DNA from 2 places in the Yersinia fenwicki genome. Region 2 is predicted to be linked to the other one. Evidence: riboswitches for the same ligand, from Rfam matches in the RefSeq annotation. Region 2 holds a riboswitch; the other holds the start of a gene.

Region 1 (9,811 bases), 470 kb from region 2:
CGCCATCAGCGCATTGGTTAAAATCACCAGTGCATAAGGGGATTGCGGCAAGCCCAACGTATCATTGAGTAATAAGAAAAAGCCGGTCGCCAGCACGATACCCGGCATCGCCAGAATGACCATGCCGCTGACGTCCATGGCTTGCCCGTAAGCTGCATGGTGGCGCAGCTTCAGTTCACGACTGCTCCATAACAGCATCATGGTCAGAGTGACGCACAATAATCCTGCGCCAATGGCGATGGTCAGTGAGGTAAAGAAGGCGTGCCACAGTGCCGGTTGCTGCAGCACGGTCAATATCGTTTTATTGCTGCCATCAATCACGACAGCCAATAATGGCGGCACCATCAATAGTAATGCTGCGCCGATTAACAGGGTATCGCTGATGCGTGACCAGGCACTGTCCTGCTGACTGCGCCAGATTTGCCCATGAGTATTGCCCACTGCCAATACTGAACTTAGCCGCTGGCTCAGTACCACCCATCCGAGGCAACACCCCAGTTGAATCAGTGCTAATAATGCAGCGCGCCCTAAATCGTAGTCATAACTGAGTGCTTGATAAATAGCCAGTTCGATAGTGGTGGCTTGTGGTCCGCCACCGAGCGAGAGCACAGTGGCGAAGCTGGCAAAACACAGCATAAAAATCAGTGCGGCAGTGGGGAGAATCTGGCGGCGTAGATAGGGCCACTCAACCCAGCGAAAATGCTGCCAGCCATTCATGCCCAATTGTGCGGCTAACTGGCGCTGTTCAACGGCTATGCTTTCCAATGACTGTAATAACAAACGGGTCGCCAGTGGCATATTAAAGAAAATATGTGCCAGCAAGGTTCCCTGTAGACCGTAAGGCGAGAAGCGGTAATCCACCCCTAACCAGCCAAATAGCGCCGCCAACCAACCTTGGCGACCATAAACGGTCAGAATACCAAAGATGGCGACCAATACCGGCAGCACCAGTGTCATGGCGCATAAGCGCAACAGCAGTTGGCGGCCGGGGAAGCGCCGGCGGTATAAGGCGCGCGCTAAAAAAATTGCCGGAATAACTGACAGTAATGCAGAGAGAAACGCCTGCCAGAAAGTGAAGCGGATCACATGCCACAGATAACTGTCATGCCAGATGCTGTGCCAATCCGTACCAGGGGCGGCGTGCCGCCAGATAGCAGTGAACGCCAGCAAAGCGACACCGACTATCAGTAAGGCGGCGATTAGCCCCGGCCATAACCACGCGGGGATCAGCGACTGACGGCGGATTGCCATGCCTGAATCCATTTGCCGCGATTATCAGCCACGTCTTTAGCATCAAATTGTAATGCTTTTTGTGGCACGGTCAGGGTGTCAAATCCAGCAGGTAAATCCATTTTGATCACTGGATACATCCAGTTGCCGGTTGGAATATGATTCTGGAATGCAGGTGTGACCATAAATTGCATAAAGCGCTGCGCCAGTTCTGGCTGCTTGCTGGATGCCACCACACCGGCGACTTCCACTTGCAAATAGTGGCCTTCGCTAAAATCGGCGGCGGCATAGTTGCTTTTCTTCTCTTCAATCAGATGATAAGCCGGAGAGGTGGTATAACTCAGCACTAAATCCCCTTCACCTTTAAGGAACAAGCCGTAAGCTTCGCTCCAGCCTTTGGTCACGGTAACGGTTTTCTTCGCCAGTTGCTGCCAGGCTTGCGGGGCTTTATCGCCATACACTTTTTGCATCCACAACATTAAGCCGAGGCCAGGTGTGCTGGTGCGTGGGTCTTGATAAATGACCTTCCACGGCTCTTTACTGTCGACTAATTCTTGCAGGCTCTTCGGTGGGTTTTTCAATTTTTTTTTGTCATACACAAAAGCAAAATAGCCATAGTCGTACGGGACGAAGGTCTTATTCTGCCATTTTTCCGGCAAGGTTAGTTTGCTGGTATCTACCTGACTTGGCACGAATAATCCGGTCTTTTCCGCCGCTTGTACTAAATTGTTATCCAAACCTAAAATGACATCGGCCTGACTGTTTTTACCTTCCATGCGCAAGCGGTTTAGCAGTGAAACGCCATCTTCCAACGCGACAAATTTAAGTTGGCAATCGCACTCAGCTTCAAAGGCTTTTTTAATGGCAGGTCCTGGGCCCCAATCGACAGCAAAAGAGTCATAGGTATACACTGTCAATGTGGGCTTATCAGCAGCCACAGCGGCCGCAGACAGTAAAAATAAGCAGGGAATAAGGCGTTTAAACACTTTGCACTCCTTAAGAATAAAGGTGGCAAAGGTATCTGAGGCGGTAGCTAACATCGGTATCCATGGAGTACAGGTGTTATCTTTCTCAAATCCCTCCGCCGGTGTTAACCGGATCAGGTTCGACGGGTTTGCTCTCAGCTAACTTGCCGTTTTCTGCAATTTAGCACCCCGTTGAGACGCCGCTATTGTAGAGATTAATTTGAGTAGGGGAAAGGGTATTGTTGGCCGATAAGATGTTTGTGAGTCAGTCAATGCCGTCAATAATTATCCAATATTAAATACCTATAGGATATTAATAAATAAGATTAACGCTCGGGGTGTATTCTGAAAATAGAGAGGTAACTCTGCGTAAAGGCTGAAATAGACCTCTATGAGTAGGCAGCCCAGTGATACCGGTTGGAAGATAAGATATTCTCTCTTTTTATTAATTTAATTATGGATGATGTTTTATGGATATTTACTTGAATAGAAGAGAAAGGGACAATAATTACTTTCTTGCATTGGCCCACTCTGCTGCCAACGACTTAATGAAAACAGCAAAGAATGTTTCCTCCCGCCATATTAAGGATTTCTTCCTTAAAGCTCGATTTGAAAGTGAAGTAAAACAACTGTCAGATGGCAACCTAAACATTATCCGTAATGCAAAAACTGATTCAGAGTGTCGTGCTGCGATCAGTAATATCAAAGATGAGTGCGCCAATATAGAAAGGCAAGGCACCATGCTTTCGCTGGATAGAGCAAAAGTCTATATGACAATTAATATGGAAAAATATAATAATGAAATTGGTTATACCATAAATGCCATTGGTGTTGTCGGTGGGGGATTACAAGCTATTTCCGGGGCAGGACTTATAGTAAAGTCGGGATTTGTTATAGGAAAATTGGCTGGCGCACATTTAACGCTTAGTGGTGCTAGTACAGTCGCTGAAAAAGTATATCATTTATTCGGTCAAGATAACTATGTAGGGTTTATGGAAAAAGGTTACAGAATAACCGCTAAGTTTATGGGATTTGAGCCAAAAGCAGGCTCGATGGCTTATCATGCTGTAGATATGGCATCATCACTGTATGGTGTGGTTGCCCTGAGTTTAAAACCTGATGTATGGCGATTATATAAATATATTCCGAGTGATTACTATAGAAACTTTACAAAAATGAGTCAGGGCGCTTTAATGCTAAAGTTTGCTGGGGCTGGAAATAAAATACGTATTATTTCAGATATTAACAATCATGAAGATGTAACTTACATAAAATAATAAATAAGGGGGAGTCATTCCCCTTTGCTTCTGTTTCGTTTTTTTAAAAACATATATGACTTATATGATAATTTCATTGGGTTAATTAAATTAACACTAAATAATGAAAATATTGCAACCACTGAGAAAGCTATTACCCCTATTCTAACAGGTTCGGTAACGATCAATGGATATAATAATGGAATAGTCCCAATAATAATACAGCTTGGAATAAAACCTTTCTTTAAATCAAGGATGAGTGATTCCAATGTCTCACCTCCAGCATCATTAACATGCTCATGGGTCAGAACTTTCTTTAATCTATTGACTTCTTTTTCCGTAAAACCGTTAGCTAACAGTTCTTTCTCCATTTCGCTATCTGTCACCGCGCTATCTCCTTATTCTGCGTCCATTGGTATTATATCGCTAAGGAGATGGTGTCGTCCAATGCATTGATTGAAGCTGTTATTATCAAAATCCCCGCAGAGTATTATTCTCCGCAGAGAAAGTGAATAGATTTTTAAGCCTCAGGTGGTGTAAACCAGGCTGATTTGAAATCAAACCAGCCGAGTGTATTCATACGCACACCACGCATACTGTGTTGCCCGTATAATTCTAGCCAGTGATGAAACAAGGGATGGAATTGATTTTGGCTGACCAGTCGTTGGCTCCAATCCGCCATCTGTAAAGTATCATTACGCCATAATTCAACGTCTTGGTGTAACTCTTCATCCAGACAATATTGCAGTAGCGGTAGCTCATATAAAGTGGCAAACAGAGAAAACTCCAGTGGCAAGTAGAAGTTAGCGCTGCCAAGCCACATGTCGCTCTGGGCATCCCCTTGATACCACTGTGTGTAGCCCACTACGTGTATTTTTAAATTAACACCTTGATCTGAAAGCAATTTTGTTAGTGTCTGACTGATGGCATCAAACTCTGAATGGTGGCTGTAAAAGGTGAGAGTCAGTTCGGTCAAACCTTCTGGTTTCGTTTCTAATACTCTGAGTCGGTTGTGATGCCAGCGCGGCAACATGCCGTAGGCCGGTGACCAATAGCGCTGATAAAAGGGGTCTGCGTGGCTGAGTAGAGCGACAGGAGTAATCAGTTCACAAAGCCAGCGGCGAATATCAGGATTGCGGGTCAGGGGAGAGCGCTGGTCAAACAGTAAAAAATAGCAGCCTTCTTCCAGCCGACTTTCCAGTTCATTTTTGCTGGTATCGTCAGCCTGCAATTGTACGCCGGAATAAACCAATTCTTCAGACAGCTCCGGTAGAACCCATATATTGACCTCATCAATTAGTGCGCGGAAACCGAAATAGTTATCAAAAGCCTGAATTTTCAATTGGCTCTGGTGATTCCGAATCACAGAATAAGGGCCAGTCCCGATAGGATGCCGACGGAAGTCGGGTTGATTTTCCCATTCTTGGGGCAAGATCATGGCGTGCACACTGCCCAACAACCACGGCAGCCAGTTATCTGGGGCGCTAAGATGCACATCAATGACATACGGCGTGGGTGAACGCACTGCCGTGATATGTGAAAACAGTGGCTGCGGGATTAATCGGGTCAGACTGGTGATCACATCACTCATTTCCAGCTCACGGCCGTGGTGAAAATGTATCGCTGGGCGCAAATAAAAGCGCCAATGCAATGGGCTTATGGCTTGCCAGTGATGTGATAAGTCTGGTTCTAGTTCCCCATTTTCCTCATTTATCCGCGTCAGGCCATTAAAAATCTGCCGTACCATATGGGTTTCTGATCGGCGTAGCGCTGTGCCGGGCAGTAGGTTCTGTAATGGGCGGTAATAGAGCACTCGCAGAATATGTTTACCTTGCCGAAAGCTGCGCCCTAACTGGGATAGCAGCATTTGGCGTACCGCTTTTTTATCCCCGACCAACTGTACTAACTGATCGATACTCTCTTGTTCCAGTAACTCTTCGGCTCGCTGTTGTTGTAAGGCTAAGCCGGAATAGAGGAAGATCAATTGTGAGCGCTTACCTCGGCCCGCCTCCGCCTGCCAGCTAAGCCACCCTTCTTGTTGCATGCTGCCCAGCAAAGAACGTACGTGGCGACGCGAACAGCACAGCACTTCAGCCAGCTCCTGCAAGGTGGTTTCTGTTGGTAAACCGCTAAAACGCTGCCAGAGGCGAATGAACTGTTGTTGCAGGCGTGAGGTAGACATAAAAGAGGAACTCCTCGACAAATTTCATCAATTTTTCTTTCCCTATATTACGCAGATACTGGTTGCCAATGAAAGTAGCTTAACGCGGCAATGTCGGTGCAATCACAGCCACAATGGGAGGGATAAGATGATTTTTAATTTACAACGTTATTCCACTCATGACGGCCCCGGTATTCGTAGCGTGGTATTTCTCAAAGGTTGCTCACTGAGCTGCCGCTGGTGCCAAAACCCAGAAAGTCGCTCACGTCAGCCAGAGGTATTATTTGACTCGCGCTTGTGTTTATCAGGCTGTGATTTGTATCAGCAGACTTGTCCGCAAGCAATCCAACACATTGATAATAAAATTGTTATTCATCGTCAGCAATTAGCAGAAAACGATATTCAGGCGCTGAAGGTTTGCTGTCCGAGTGGTGCCCTGACGGTGTGCGGCAGTCCGATTGATATCGATGCCACCCTGGAGACATTGTTACGCGATTTACCATTTTATCGGCGCAGTAGCGGCGGAGTGACGTTATCCGGCGGTGAGCCTTTTATGCAACCGGCTGTGGCGGCTGAATTATTGCAGCGCTGCCACCAGCATGGAATCCATACCGCAGTTGAGTCTTGCCTGCATACACCATGGCACTATATCGCCCCCTCTTTGCCTTGGCTTGATTTGATGCTAGCGGATTTGAAACACACTGATGAAAAACGCTTTCAGCAGTGGACGGGCGGTTCAGCCAGGCGTGTGATGAATAACTTTCGTCAATTAGCGGCGGCAGACACCAATATCATTGTAAGGGTGCCCTTAATCCCGGATTTCAATGCTGATCGCCGCTCGGTACAAGGTATTGTCGATTTTGCCGCGGATGAAATTGGTGTGAAAGAGATTCACTTTTTGCCTTATCACACGCTGGGTATCAACAAGTATTCACTGTTAGGTGAAGAGTATCTGGCAGCCAAGACACCTTTAGATTCTCCTGACCTGCTCGCCTTTGCGGAAAGTTATGCCCGTGATAAGGGTCTTACCGCAATTTTAAGAGGATGACGCAATGACCACTCTCGATTTGGTAACCTTAAGCGAACGGACAAAACAGCATAAAAACGCGCTGATTCATATTGTAAAACCGCCGATCTGTACTGAGCGGGCTGTACATTATACCGAGGCTTATCAACAGCATCAGGATAAACCGCTGCCTGTTCGACGAGCGCTGGCATTGGCCCATCATCTACAGCAGCGCACTATTTGGATTAAGAATGATGAGCTGATCATTGGTAATCAGGCCAGTCAGCTGCGGGCCGCGCCGATTTTTCCGGAATACACGGTGAGCTGGATTGAGAATGAAATTGACGATCTCGCCGATCGCCCTGGTGCGGGTTTCTCCGCCAGTGAAGAAGACAAAGCGGTATTGCACCGGTTGTGCCCGTGGTGGCGGGGTCAAACTGTGCAGGATCGCTGCTATGGTATGTTCACCGACGAACAAAAAGCCTTGCTGGTAACCGGCATTATAAAAGCCGAAGGGAATATGACCTCCGGTGATGCGCATTTGGCGGTTAACTTCCCGTTATTGCTAGAGAAAGGGCTGGATGGCCTGCGCAGTAAAGTAGCCTGTCGCCGTGAACGGCTGCAACTGACGGACTGGAGTGATCTGCATAAAGAACAATTCCTGAAAGCGATTGATATTTCGCTCGCGGCGCTAAGCGAACATATTGAGCGCTACGCCGCAGTTGCACAGCAAATGGCACAGGATGAAACTCGCGAATGGCGTCGGATAGAGCTACAGACTCTCGCCGAAAACTGTGAATTGATTGCCCATCAGCCACCGCAGACTTTCTGGCAAGCCCTGCAATTATGCTATTTCATTCAGCTGATTTTACAGATTGAATCTAATGGCCACTCGGTTTCCTTCGGTCGTCTGGACCAATATTTGTACCCTTGGTATCGCCGCGATGTTGAGCTGGAAAACACCCTTAACCGCGAACAAGCTATTGAAATGCTGCATAGCTGTTGGCTGAAATTACTGGAGGTGAATAAAATCCGCTCCGGCTCGCACTCCAAAGCCTCTGCGGGCAGCCCACTTTATCAAAACGTCACTATTGGCGGGCAAAAGCTGGTACAGGGCAAAGCTATTGATGCCGTGAATCCACTTTCTTATGCAGTACTGGAGTCGTGTGGGCGCTTGCGTTCTACTCAGCCAAACCTGAGTGTTCGTTACCATGCTGGTATCAGTGATGATTTTCTGGATGCCTGCGTGCAGGTTATTCGCTGCGGTTTTGGTATGCCAGCGTTTAACAACGACGAAATTGTTATATCCGAATTTATCAAACTGGGTGTCGAACCACAGGATGCCTATGATTATGCTGCGATTGGGTGTATTGAAACGGCGGTTGGCGGCAAGTGGGGTTACCGCTGCACCGGCATGAGTTTTATTAACTTTGCCAGAGTGATGTTGGCGGCGCTGGAGCAGGGCCGAGATGCAACATCCGGGCAGGTATTCTTGCCGCAAGGGCAAGGGTTATCGAAGGGCAACTTTAGTGATTTCTCTCAAGTGATGGCGCAATGGGATGCACAGATTCGTTACTACACTCGTAAATCCATCGAGATAGAGTGTGTCGTGGATACGGTATTGGAAGAGAACGCCCACGATATTGTCTGTTCTGCGCTGGTGGATGATTGTATTGAGCGTGGCAAAAGTATCAAGCAGGGCGGGGCGCGCTATGACTGGGTTTCTGGTTTGCAAGTCGGGATTGCCAACTTAGGTAATAGTCTGGCGGCAGTACGCAAATTGGTATTTGAACAACAACTTATCAGCCAACAGCAGCTGGCTACAGCATTAGCCAATGATTTTGCCGGTTTGAATGGCGAGCAACTGCGTCAGCACCTGATAAATTCAGCTCCGAAATATGGCAACGACGTTGATGACGTCGACCAACTGTTAGTCCGCGCTTATCAGACTTACATTGATGAGCTGAAGCAATATCACAATACTCGCTTTGGTCGCGGCCCGATTGGCGGCACTTATTATGCGGGTACGTCATCCATTTCTGCCAATGTGCCCTTTGGCGCGGCGACCATGGCAACACCGGATGGCCGTAAAGCACACAGCCCATTGGCGGAGGGGGCAAGCCCGGCTTCAGGCACCGACCATCTGGGCCCAACGGCGGTGTTTAACTCGCTATCGAAATTACCGACTGCCTCGATTCTTGGTGGGGTATTGCTCAATCAAAAACTGAATCCATCCACATTGGATAATCCGCGTGACCGTGAAAAATTGATGATGATGCTGCGCACCTTCTTTGAAGAGTATCTGGGATGGCATGTGCAATACAACATCGTCTCGCGGGAGACCTTGTTGGAGGCCAAGCAATATCCGGATCGTTATCGTGATTTAGTGGTTAGGGTGGCGGGTTACTCGGCATTCTTCACCGCACTGTCACCGGATGCGCAGGACGATATTATCGCCCGCACGGAGCATACTTTGTAATCGACTGTTTTAAATAATTTTTTTGAGTAATGAGTTTTGCTGTAGTCCTGAGTTCCAAAAATTTCTGAGTAATGGTGGTTTTCACCAGCCAGCGGATGAAGAGTCTGCTGGCTTTTTTCTTTTCTATAGATAACCGCTTCTGTAGCATAGCGTTCACTCGCTGTCTTTGGCGCTGGAGCCTGGAATGAAATCTGCATTAACCTTTTCCCGTCGTATCAACCCGGTTTTTCTTGCGTTCTTTGTGGTGGCTTTCCTCTCTGGTATTGCAGGCGCTTTGCAGGCTCCTACCTTAAGTCTATTTTTAAGCACCGAAGTGAAAGTGCGCCCGTTGTGGGTTGGGCTATTTTATACCGTCAATGCTATCGCGGGGATCACCGTCAGCTTTGTATTGGCCAAGCGCTCGGATGTTCGAGGAGATCGTCGCAAGCTGATTATGGTTTGCTATCTGATGGCGGTGGGGAACTGCCTGCTGTTTGCTTTTAATCGTGATTATCTCACCTTGATCACCGCCGGTGTGCTATTGGCCTCGGTGGCTAACACCGCCATGCCACAGATTTTCGCTCTGGCGCGTGAATATGCCGATAGCTCAGCTCGCGAAGTAGTGATGTTTAGCTCAATTATGCGTGCGCAGCTTTCATTGGCGTGGGTTATCGGGCCGCCATTGTCATTTATGCTGGCGCTGAATTATGGCTTCACTCTGATGTTCAGCATTGC
Region 2 (9,811 bases):
TTAGAGATGCGGGCTCAATTCCCCCGGCACATGGACGTAAACGTGGGAATGAAATTGAGTAACGACTCTGCCAATAAGTTTGTTGCAGGTAAAACAGATGCTCCGCCAGCATGTAGCAGTCGGTACGCCAACTGCCAGACAAGCCAATCAATGCACCTAATCCGATCTTATCGATCCCCGCGCGTCCCAGGCGATCAGGAGTCGCCAGCCTCCAATGAAAATCCTGTTTATGGCCGCGTACATGATGTTGCTGATAAGTCCCCGGATGATAGGTTTCTTGATAAACCATCACACCATCCAATCCCAGCGTTTTGAGCTCTGCATACTCTTCTTCTGCCAATGGTTGAACTTCCATCATCAGCGAGCTGAATTGACTGCGGATAGTTGGGAAATGACGGCGGAAATAGTCCATTCCCACTTTTGCCTGATGCTCACCAGTGACCAGCAGCAAGTGTTCGAAGCCCAGTGCTTTGATGGCTTCACACTCACGGATGATTTCAGTTTCATCCAATGTTTTGCGCTTGATGCGATTGCTCATCGAAAAACCGCAGTAAGTACAATCATTGGCGCACAGATTGGAAAGATAAAGCGGCACATAAAAACTGACGGTATTACCAAAACGCTGGCGTGTCAGCTGTTGGGCTTTCTGCGCCATCGGCTCCAAATAAGCCAGAGCCGCAGGTGAAATCAATGCCATGAGATCTTCACGACTGGGTTTTACCGCGTGAATAGCTCGCTCAACATCTGCGGCGGTTTTACTGTTAATGCGCAGAGAAATATCATCCCAATTCAATTGCTGCCAGCGCTGGCTGAATCCCTCAGACATGATTTTCTTCCTCAAGCTGGCTGAGGAAACCGGTCAGTGGGCTGGTGGCTATTGCCTTATCAAATTGTCGGTTACCAAGCCCTGCCTGACGCGCCAATTCGCCAGATTCTACCGCTAAGCGAAATGCATGAGCCATTTGTACCGGTGAGCGAGCAACAGCAATCGCGGTATTCACCAGAACAGCATCAGCGCCTAGTTCTATAGCTTCAAGTGCATGGCTTGGCGCACCAATACCGGCATCAACCACCACTGGCACTTTGGCCTGCTCGATAATAATTTGCAGAAAGTCACGAGTACGCAATCCCAAATTTGATCCAATAGGTGCCCCCAATGGCATGACGGTAGCACAGCCGACTTCTTCCAGCCGTTTACACAATACCGGGTCTGCGCCGCAGTAAGGCAGAACCACAAATCCCTCTTTCACCAATATTTCGGCGGCCTTGAGGGTTTCTATTGGATCGGGCAGCAAATACTTCACATCTGGATGAATTTCCAGTTTTACCCAATGGGTTCCTAGTGCTTCACGTGCCAGGCGCGCGGCGAAAATAGCTTCTTGCGCAGTTTTCGCTCCAGATGTATTAGGCAGTAAGCGCACGCCTAGTTGGCGCAACGGTGCAAGAATGGCATCGTTACCGGCCTGGAGATCTACCCGCTTCATTGCCATGGTAATCAGTTGTGAACCGGAGGCGCGTAGTGCTTCCAGCATCAATTCAGCCGTGGCAAATTTGCCCGTACCGGTAAATAAACGTGAGGTAAAAGTGGTATCGGCGATCTTCAGCATGTCAGCCTCCGGCAATGGCATGGAATAGCAAAATGTTGTCACCCTCGTGCAACTGATACCCTTCCCAGTCAGTACGCGGGATGATGACCTGATTGACCGCCAGCGCGGTTCCCAACTGGTGGTGGTTCAGTTGTTGGAGCAACTTTTCGACGGTTATTGTGTATTCCACCTCAAGCGGCTGATCATTAAGCACAATATTTATATGGTCGCTCTTCACTGTGAGCCTCCACAGACAGGGCAATGCTTCGCCCGTGTCAGTTGCAAGGTGCTCCAGCTTTGCTGCTTGCCATCGAATAAGCGTAACTTCCCGCTCAATGCTGACGGAAGACCAGCCAACATTTTGATGGCTTCCAGTGCTTGTAAGGTGCCGATAACGCCGACCACCGGCCCCAAGACGCCCGATGTACGGCAGTTGCGCTGCGGCAGTTCTTTATCGGGATAAAGACAGGCGTAGCAACCGTGGGAAAAAGGTGGCTCAATCACCAGCAACTGCCCGCTAAACCCCACCGCACTGCCACTGATTAAGGTCTTTTGTGCAGTGATACAGGCGGCGTTCACCTGATGGCGGGTTTCCATGTTGTCACTGCAATCGAGCACCAAATCAGCACTGGTCACTGCATCAGCCAATGTCGCACCTGCCAGGCGAGTATCGAAGGTGATAATCTCAACCAGCGGGTTAAGATTTTGCAAATGACGCTGGGCTAATCGCACTTTAGTTTGGTTGCTGGCAGAGGTTTGGTTGATATCGGTGGTACGGTACAGGATTTGGCGCTGTAAATTGGTTAAATCCAATTGGTCATCGTCAGCCAGTAATAATTTGCCGATACCCGCGGCCGCCAAATAGAGCGCGGCGGGGGAGCCAAGGCCACCCAGACCGATGATCAACACGCGGGCACTTTTCAGCTTCAGCTGGCCCTCCGGGCCAATATCTTCCAGCAGCAATTGGCGGCTGTAGCGCAAGAATTCGCTGTCACTCAGCTCATGCTTGTTTATCATCGTTCAGCCCCTTACCCTCAATCAGACGTAGCAATTGTGCCGTGGCTTGCTGCCAATCCTCGGCTTGGGTAATGGCGCTCACGACAGCCACACTGCCCACGCCGGTTGCCAATACGGCGGGGACTCGCTCAATACTGATGCCACCGATAGCGACGGTGGGGTAGTCCGGCGTGTTTTCCACCATCTGCTTGAGCACCGCCAGCCCCTGAGGGGATGACGGCATTTGCTTAGTTTGGGTCGGGAAGATATGACCCATTGCAATGTAAGAAGGCCGCACAGCTTTAGCTATCGCCAGTTCGTGCTCATCGTGGGTAGATACTCCGAGCCGCAATCCTGCTTGTTGTATGGCGGCCAAATCAGTGGTCTCCAAATCTTCCTGCCCCAGATGCACACCGTAAGCGCCATGCTTAATCGCCAGCCGCCAGTAATCATTAATAAATAAGCGTGCTTGATAGCGTTTGCCCAATGCAATTGCTGCGGCAATATCCTGCTCTACCTGAGAATCATCTAAGTCCTTGATACGTAATTGGATAGTGGTTACCCCCGCCGCCAGCAGGCGTTCTATCCATAGCACAGAATCGACGACCGGATACAAGCCAAGGCGCTGTTCAGTCGTCGGAAAACCCTTCTCGGCGGAGAAGAGTGGTGTATCAGATGGTTTCATTATCAGTCTCCGCTTTCAGATTCGCTGGGTTGTGATGTGATTTGCTGAGATACAATTCACTGCCACGAGAGCGGAACTCGGCTGACATCTGATCCATACCCGATTGCAGTACTTCAATGGGTTGAGCAGCTGCCTGTTCTTGCCTGGTGGCATAATCTCTCACTTCTTGTGAAATCTTCATCGAACAGAACTTCGGCCCACACATAGAGCAAAAGTGAGCGACCTTGCCAGATTCTTGCGGCAGGGTTTCGTCGTGATAGGCTCGTGCTGTTTCAGGATCGAGGGCTAAATTGAACTGATCTTCCCAGCGGAATTCAAAGCGCGCTTTCGACATGGCGTTGTCGCGGATCTGCGCACCGGGATGGCCTTTGGCCAGATCAGCGGCATGAGCTGCGATTTTATAGGTGATAAGACCCTGTTTTACATCTTCTTTATTGGGAAGCCCAAGATGCTCTTTGGGGGTGACGTAACACAGCATGGCACAACCGAACCAGCCAATCATGGCCGCACCGATACCGGAGGTGAAATGGTCATAACCGGGGGCAATATCCGTGGTCAATGGGCCTAAGGTATAAAATGGCGCTTCGTGGCAATGCTCCAACTCTTCGGTCATATTGCGGCGAATCATCTGCATTGGCACATGCCCGGGGCCTTCTATCATCACCTGCACATCATATTCCCAGGCAATTCTGGTCAATTCACCCAAGGTATGCAGTTCGGCAAACTGAGCTTCATCATTCGCATCCTGAATAGAACCAGGGCGCAGGCCATCACCCAGTGATAATGAAACATCATAGGCGGCACAAATTTGGCAAATTTCGCGGAAATGCTGGTACAGGAAGTTTTCCTGATGATGAGAAAGGCACCATTTCGCCATAATCGACCCGCCGCGAGAGACAATACCGGTCAGCCGTTTGGCGGTCATCGGCACATAGCGCAGCAGTACGCCAGCATGAATGGTGAAGTAATCGACACCTTGTTCAGCCTGCTCTAGCAAGGTGTCGCGGAACATTTCCCACGTCAGGTTTTCCGCTACCCCATTCACTTTTTCCAGCGCTTGATAGATAGGGACAGTGCCAATAGGGACCGGGCTATTACGCAGTATCCATTCACGGGTTTCATGAATATAGCGGCCAGTGGACAAGTCCATCACGGTGTCAGCACCCCAGCGAGTAGACCACACCAGTTTTTCCACTTCTTCCTCAATGGAGGAGGTCACGGCAGAGTTACCGATGTTGGCGTTTACTTTTACTAAAAAGTTACGACCAATAATCATCGGTTCAGATTCGGGGTGGTTAATATTCGCAGGAATGATGGCCCGCCCCGCAGCGACTTCCTGTCGGACAAATTCTGCGGTGATATTGTCGGGCAGATGTGCACCAAATGCTTGCCCCGGATGTTGCTGGCGCAAGACTTCGCCGCGAATACGTTCACGCCCCATATTTTCTCGCAGTGCAATGAACTCCATTTCTGGGGTGATGATCCCTTGGCGGGCGTAATGTAATTGAGTAACACATTTGCCTTCGACGGCTTTCTTCGGGCGGGGAAGATGCTCAAAACGCAAATGATCCAAACCTTCATCAGCCAAACGTTGTTGAGTAAAACCAGAGCTAACGGAGGTCAGTGCCACGGTATCCTGACGATCGGTTATCCAGCTGTCGCGTAATTTGGGCAAACCGGCATGGACATCCAGTTTAGCGCTGGGATCGCCATAAGGGCCGGAGGTGTCATACACCGGAATGGCTTCGTTATCCTCATAGCGAGGATCGTCTTTTCCACCACCGATCAATGTTGGGCTGAGTTGGATCTCGCGCATTGGCACTTGAATATCGGGCCGTGAGCCTTGCAGATAAATACGTTGTGAGTTGGGGAAAGTGACACCTTGCAAGGTATCAATAAACGACTGAGCTTGTTCACGTTGCTGTTTTCGTGGAATAGAGTGGCGTGGGCGTGATGAATCGTTAGCGGTTGTATTATTAAAAATTGTATTATTAGACATAGCAATTCCTACCAATGTGGTTATAGAGCCAATGTGGTTTATAGGGAAAATTGCTTGTCTGGAGCTTGGCGGGAGTAACGATGTTGGCCAGTGACCGGCAGCCACCTGTAAGGGGAATACCGGGCCTGTAGCGATAAATTACTCTTGTTCCCTTCGCGGGTATTAACCCGATCAGGTTCCGCGGATCCCGAATTAACGGTCTCAGCCTGCATTTGCTTTCTGAAGAAAACAGATGCTAGGCACTCCGACAAGAAACCTCAGTATATACCCTTCTTACTTGAAATTGCAGCGGTGTTAGCTATGTTCATTCACCCGAATCACTTACCTGTGTAAGCTCATCGGAATTCATTCACTTGCTGCCTACCTGCAATCTCAATCACTTTGGGTATTGAGGTTGAATGAAAACTACAAACCTGCGCTGATCAGTGGACTATTTTACTTGCCCTGCTTGATCCACTGACTGAGCGGCTTGCCATGACTCTGCAGCCCATTGAATAAGTTGATCTTCCAGCCGAAAACGAGCATCAAGCGCTTCCCCGATATCGGATAAAGCTTGTTGAAACTCGGTGCAGCTATCGTCGTCTATCTCAATGTTTGTATAACGATCATGGAATGCCATGATAGTTTGAGTGTTATTTTTTAAAGCGGGATAAACTTTGGTCGTCAGAGCCATTTTCGGGCTAGACGCACCTTCTACTTGTTTGATAATTCTATCGTAGATATGGAAGTGTCCGGAGGAGAGGTAATCCACCAGATTATGGCAAAAGTTCTCCAGCGCTTTTTCATTAAGCGGGGTATGCTTTCCTTTTTGTGGCTTAATACCGATCACTGTGCAATACGAGACTAAAAGTTCTTTACGTGCATGAAGCCATTGATCAATTAATTCATTACTGCCGCCAACGCGTTGAGTCAGGCTTTCTAGTCGGTTAAGCATGAGATCGACTCCGTGAAGTAATAATGGGTTACAAAAATGTAACAAGCCGGATTCTAGATTGCCAGTGAAGTCGAGGTTGTGCAACAACGATATGGAACTACAACTTACAGGTAAAGAAAGTGGCTGGTGGATTGTCAGCCATGAAAACAAATTATGGTTACCAAAAGGGGAGTTACCACAAGGTAACGCGGCCAATTGGTCATTACAGGGCGCGACCGCAAGGCAGATTGGTGAATGGCAAGGGCAGGCGGTTTGGCTTATTCGCCAGATGATGTCTACGGATATGGGGTCAGTGCGGCAATTACTGGATGTCGATCGCGGTTTGTTCCAATTGGCGGGTCGTGGCGTGCAATTAGCCGAGTTTTACCGCTCTCACCGCTATTGTGGCTATTGTGGTCATCAAATGCATGCCAGCCGCACCGAGTGGGCTTGTCTGTGCAATCACTGCCGTGAACGCTATTACCCACAAATTGCCCCGTGCGTGATTGTTGCCATTCGCCGCGGTGATGAGATTTTATTGGCACAACATGTTCGCCATCGTGGTGGTATTAACACGGTGTTAGCCGGGTTTGTCGAAGTGGGGGAGACGTTGGAACAGGCGGTATCCCGCGAAGTGCTGGAAGAAAGTAATATCCACATTAAAAACCTACGTTACGTGACATCGCAGCCGTGGCCATTTCCGCACTCACTGATGATGGCATTTATGGCGGAGTATGACAGCGGTGAGCTGCGACACGATCCTAAAGAGCTGCTGAATGCCGGTTGGTATCGCTATGATCAATTACCCTTGTTGCCACCACCAGGCACCGTGGCACGTCGCTTGATTGAAGATACCGTCGTATTATGCCGCGAGGAGCAGTTCGACGACAGAGAATAGCGAAAAGCCGCTTTTAGCTGCTACAGGAAAGTATTATCTGGCATGCTACAATGCGTGCGGATAATTAAGGGAGCCTTATCATGAATGAGTTGAAAAACGATCGCTATCTGCGTGCTTTGCTACGCCAGCCGGTAGATGTCACTCCGGTGTGGATGATGCGCCAGGCCGGCCGCTATTTGCCAGAATATAAAGCCACCCGCGCTATTGCCGGGGATTTTATGTCGCTGTGCAAAAATGCTGAATTGGCCTGTGAAGTAACGATGCAACCATTGCGTCGTTATCCGCTGGATGCGGCGATTCTGTTTTCCGACATTCTGACTATTCCCGATGCAATGGGGCTGGGGTTGTACTTTGAAACCGGCGAAGGTCCACGTTTTCAATCTCCGATTACCTGTCGTGCAGATGTTGAAAAGCTCCCTATTCCCGATCCAGAGCAGGAATTAGGTTATGTCATGAACGCGGTGAGAACTATCCGCCGTGAGCTGGCCGGTGCGGTGCCATTAATTGGCTTTTCCGGCAGCCCGTGGACATTGGCGACTTATATGGTTGAAGGTGGCAGTAGTAAGGCCTTCACCAAACTGAAAAAAATGATGTATGCCGAGCCGCAGACTTTGCATCTGTTGCTGGATAAATTGGCTGACAGTGTCATTTTGTATCTCAATGCTCAAATCAAAGCTGGCGCACAATCTGTGATGATCTTTGATACATGGGGCGGGGTATTGACCGGGCGTGATTATGCAGAATTCTCCTTGAGTTACATGCATAAAATCGTTGATGGTTTGATTCGCGAAAACGATGGACGTCGGGTACCGGTGACCTTGTTCACCAAAGGCGGAGGACAATGGTTAGAAGCGATGGCCGCCACCGGTTGTGATGCTTTGGGACTGGATTGGACTACGGATATTGCCGATGCACGCCGCCGAGTAGGCGATAAAGTTGCTCTACAAGGCAATATGGACCCTTCCGTTCTTTATGCGCCTGCTGCGCGTATCGAGGAAGAAGTGAGCACAATTCTGGCCGGTTTTGGTCAGGGTGAAGGGCATGTATTTAATCTGGGTCACGGTATCCATCAGGATGTCCCACCAGAACATGCGGGTGCTTTTGTTAAGGCAGTCCATGCATTATCAAAGCCTTATCACCAAAAATAATCAATCTATAGACAGGGTAGCAGATGGTAGACACCAAAGCGTTACGGGCAGAACAGCTTCAACGCGCATCTGAAATTAGCCTCCAAGATGATATCGCAAGTGAGTCAGTGCGCTTTATCGCGGGGGCAGATGTTGGTTTTGAGCAGCAGGGGCAAGTGACCCGAGCTACTATTGCCGTTTTACGTTACCCTTCGCTCGAATTGGTGGAATATCAGGTTGCCCGCGTGGCAACTTCACTCCCGTATATCCCCGGTTTACTCTCCTTCCGTGAGTATCCTGCATTATTAGCCGCTTGGGCGCAGATACAGCAACGCCCTCAACTGGTTTTAGTTGATGGGCAGGGGATAGCGCATCCTCGCCGCTTAGGGGTTGCCAGCCATTTTGGTTTGCTGGTTAATGTCCCGACCATTGGTGTTGCCAAAAGCCGTTTGTGCGGGCATTTTGAGCCATTGGGCGACGATAACGGCGCATTGCAGCCTTTGGTTGATGCCGATGAGCAGCTAGGTTGGGTATGGCGCAGCAAAAACCGTTGCAATCCGCTATTTATTTCACCCGGTCACCGGATGAGTGTTGGCAGCGCATTAGAGTGGGTTCAACATTGCATGGCGGGTTACCGTTTGCCGGAACCAACACGTTGGGCCGATGCTATCGCCTCAAACCGCCCGCAATTTCAGCGTTGGGTGTGGAAAAGTCCTGATTTGCTTGGCAAGCATAGGGATATGATTTAATTTCGGGTACACTGCCGCGCAGATAATGAATAATGAGAACTCATCATGATACGTAATCCGATTCATCTACGTCTCGAAAAGCTGGAAAGTTGGCAACACCTGACTTTCATGGCTTGTTTGTGCGAGCGGATGTATCCCAACTATCAGCAATTTTGCCTGGAAACCGAGTTTGGTGATCCGGCCGTTTACCGACGTATTCTGGATCTTATCTGGGAAACATTGGTGGTAAAAGACGCTAAAGTGAATTTTGATAGCCAATTAGAGAAGCTGGAAGAGGCAATTCCTTCCGCTGATGACTATGCTATCTACGGTGTTTACCCTGCTATCGATGCCTGTATTGCTTTAAGTGAAGCTATTCATTCACGTTTGAGTGGTGAAACTTTAGAACATGCTATCGCTATCAGCGAAACATCAATTCGTACCGTTGCGATGTTAGAAATGACATTGGCTGGCAAAGAAATGACCGATGACGAGCTGAAAATCTTACCCGCGATTGAAGAAGAGTGGGATATCCAATGGGAGATTTTTCGCCTGTTAGCCGACTGCGAAGAGCGCGATTTGGATCTGATTAAAGGGTTACGTTCTGACCTCCGGGAAGCGGCTGTTAGCAACATTGGTATAAATTTAACGCAATAAGACAAGAAAACGTGATTTAACGCCTGATTTGTCACGTCTTAAGGCTTCACATCTGCCCCCTGTCTGTTCTACATTTGGGGGGCGAAAAAAAGTGGCTATCGGTGCGTGTATGCAGGAGAGTGCTGTCAATCGGCATATCCGTCGCACTCGATGCTTTGCAAACGATAAACACACTGTAAGGATAACTTATGAATAAGACTCAACTGATTGACGTAATCGCGG

The links. Region 2 has a riboswitch for thiamine pyrophosphate ahead of thiC (phosphomethylpyrimidine synthase ThiC). Riboswitches for the same ligand answer to the same signal wherever they lie in the genome.
Region 1: another riboswitch for thiamine pyrophosphate. It lies ahead of thiB (thiamine ABC transporter substrate binding subunit); the one in region 2 lies ahead of thiC (phosphomethylpyrimidine synthase ThiC).

What each region holds. Positions count from the first base shown of each region.
Region 1 is NZ_CP170755.1:3,840,353-3,850,163, reverse strand. It holds gene thiP (thiamine/thiamine pyrophosphate ABC transporter permease ThiP) at 1-1,251, opposite strand, end outside; gene thiB (thiamine ABC transporter substrate binding subunit) at 1,227-2,216, opposite strand; TPP riboswitch at 2,289-2,397, opposite strand; gene ACF3VQ_RS17480 (DUF4225 domain-containing protein) at 2,666-3,472, shown strand; gene ACF3VQ_RS17475 (hypothetical protein) at 3,487-3,822, opposite strand; gene sgrR (HTH-type transcriptional regulator SgrR) at 3,972-5,633, opposite strand; gene ACF3VQ_RS17465 (glycyl-radical enzyme activating protein) at 5,761-6,660, shown strand; gene ACF3VQ_RS17460 (formate C-acetyltransferase/glycerol dehydratase family glycyl radical enzyme) at 6,665-9,097, shown strand; gene ACF3VQ_RS17455 (sugar efflux transporter) at 9,282-9,811, shown strand, end outside.
Region 2 is NZ_CP170755.1:4,305,865-4,315,675, reverse strand. It holds gene thiH (2-iminoacetate synthase ThiH) at 1-826, opposite strand, end outside; gene ACF3VQ_RS19540 (thiazole synthase) at 819-1,607, opposite strand; gene thiS (sulfur carrier protein ThiS) at 1,609-1,824, opposite strand; gene ACF3VQ_RS19530 (HesA/MoeB/ThiF family protein) at 1,821-2,603, opposite strand; gene thiE (thiamine phosphate synthase) at 2,587-3,267, opposite strand; gene thiC (phosphomethylpyrimidine synthase ThiC) at 3,254-5,266, opposite strand; TPP riboswitch at 5,398-5,523, opposite strand; gene ACF3VQ_RS19515 (Rsd/AlgQ family anti-sigma factor) at 5,697-6,200, opposite strand; gene nudC (NAD(+) diphosphatase) at 6,292-7,077, shown strand; gene hemE (uroporphyrinogen decarboxylase) at 7,158-8,225, shown strand; gene nfi (deoxyribonuclease V) at 8,249-8,953, shown strand; gene ACF3VQ_RS19495 (YjaG family protein) at 8,999-9,589, shown strand; gene hupA (nucleoid-associated protein HU-alpha) at 9,778-9,811, shown strand, end outside.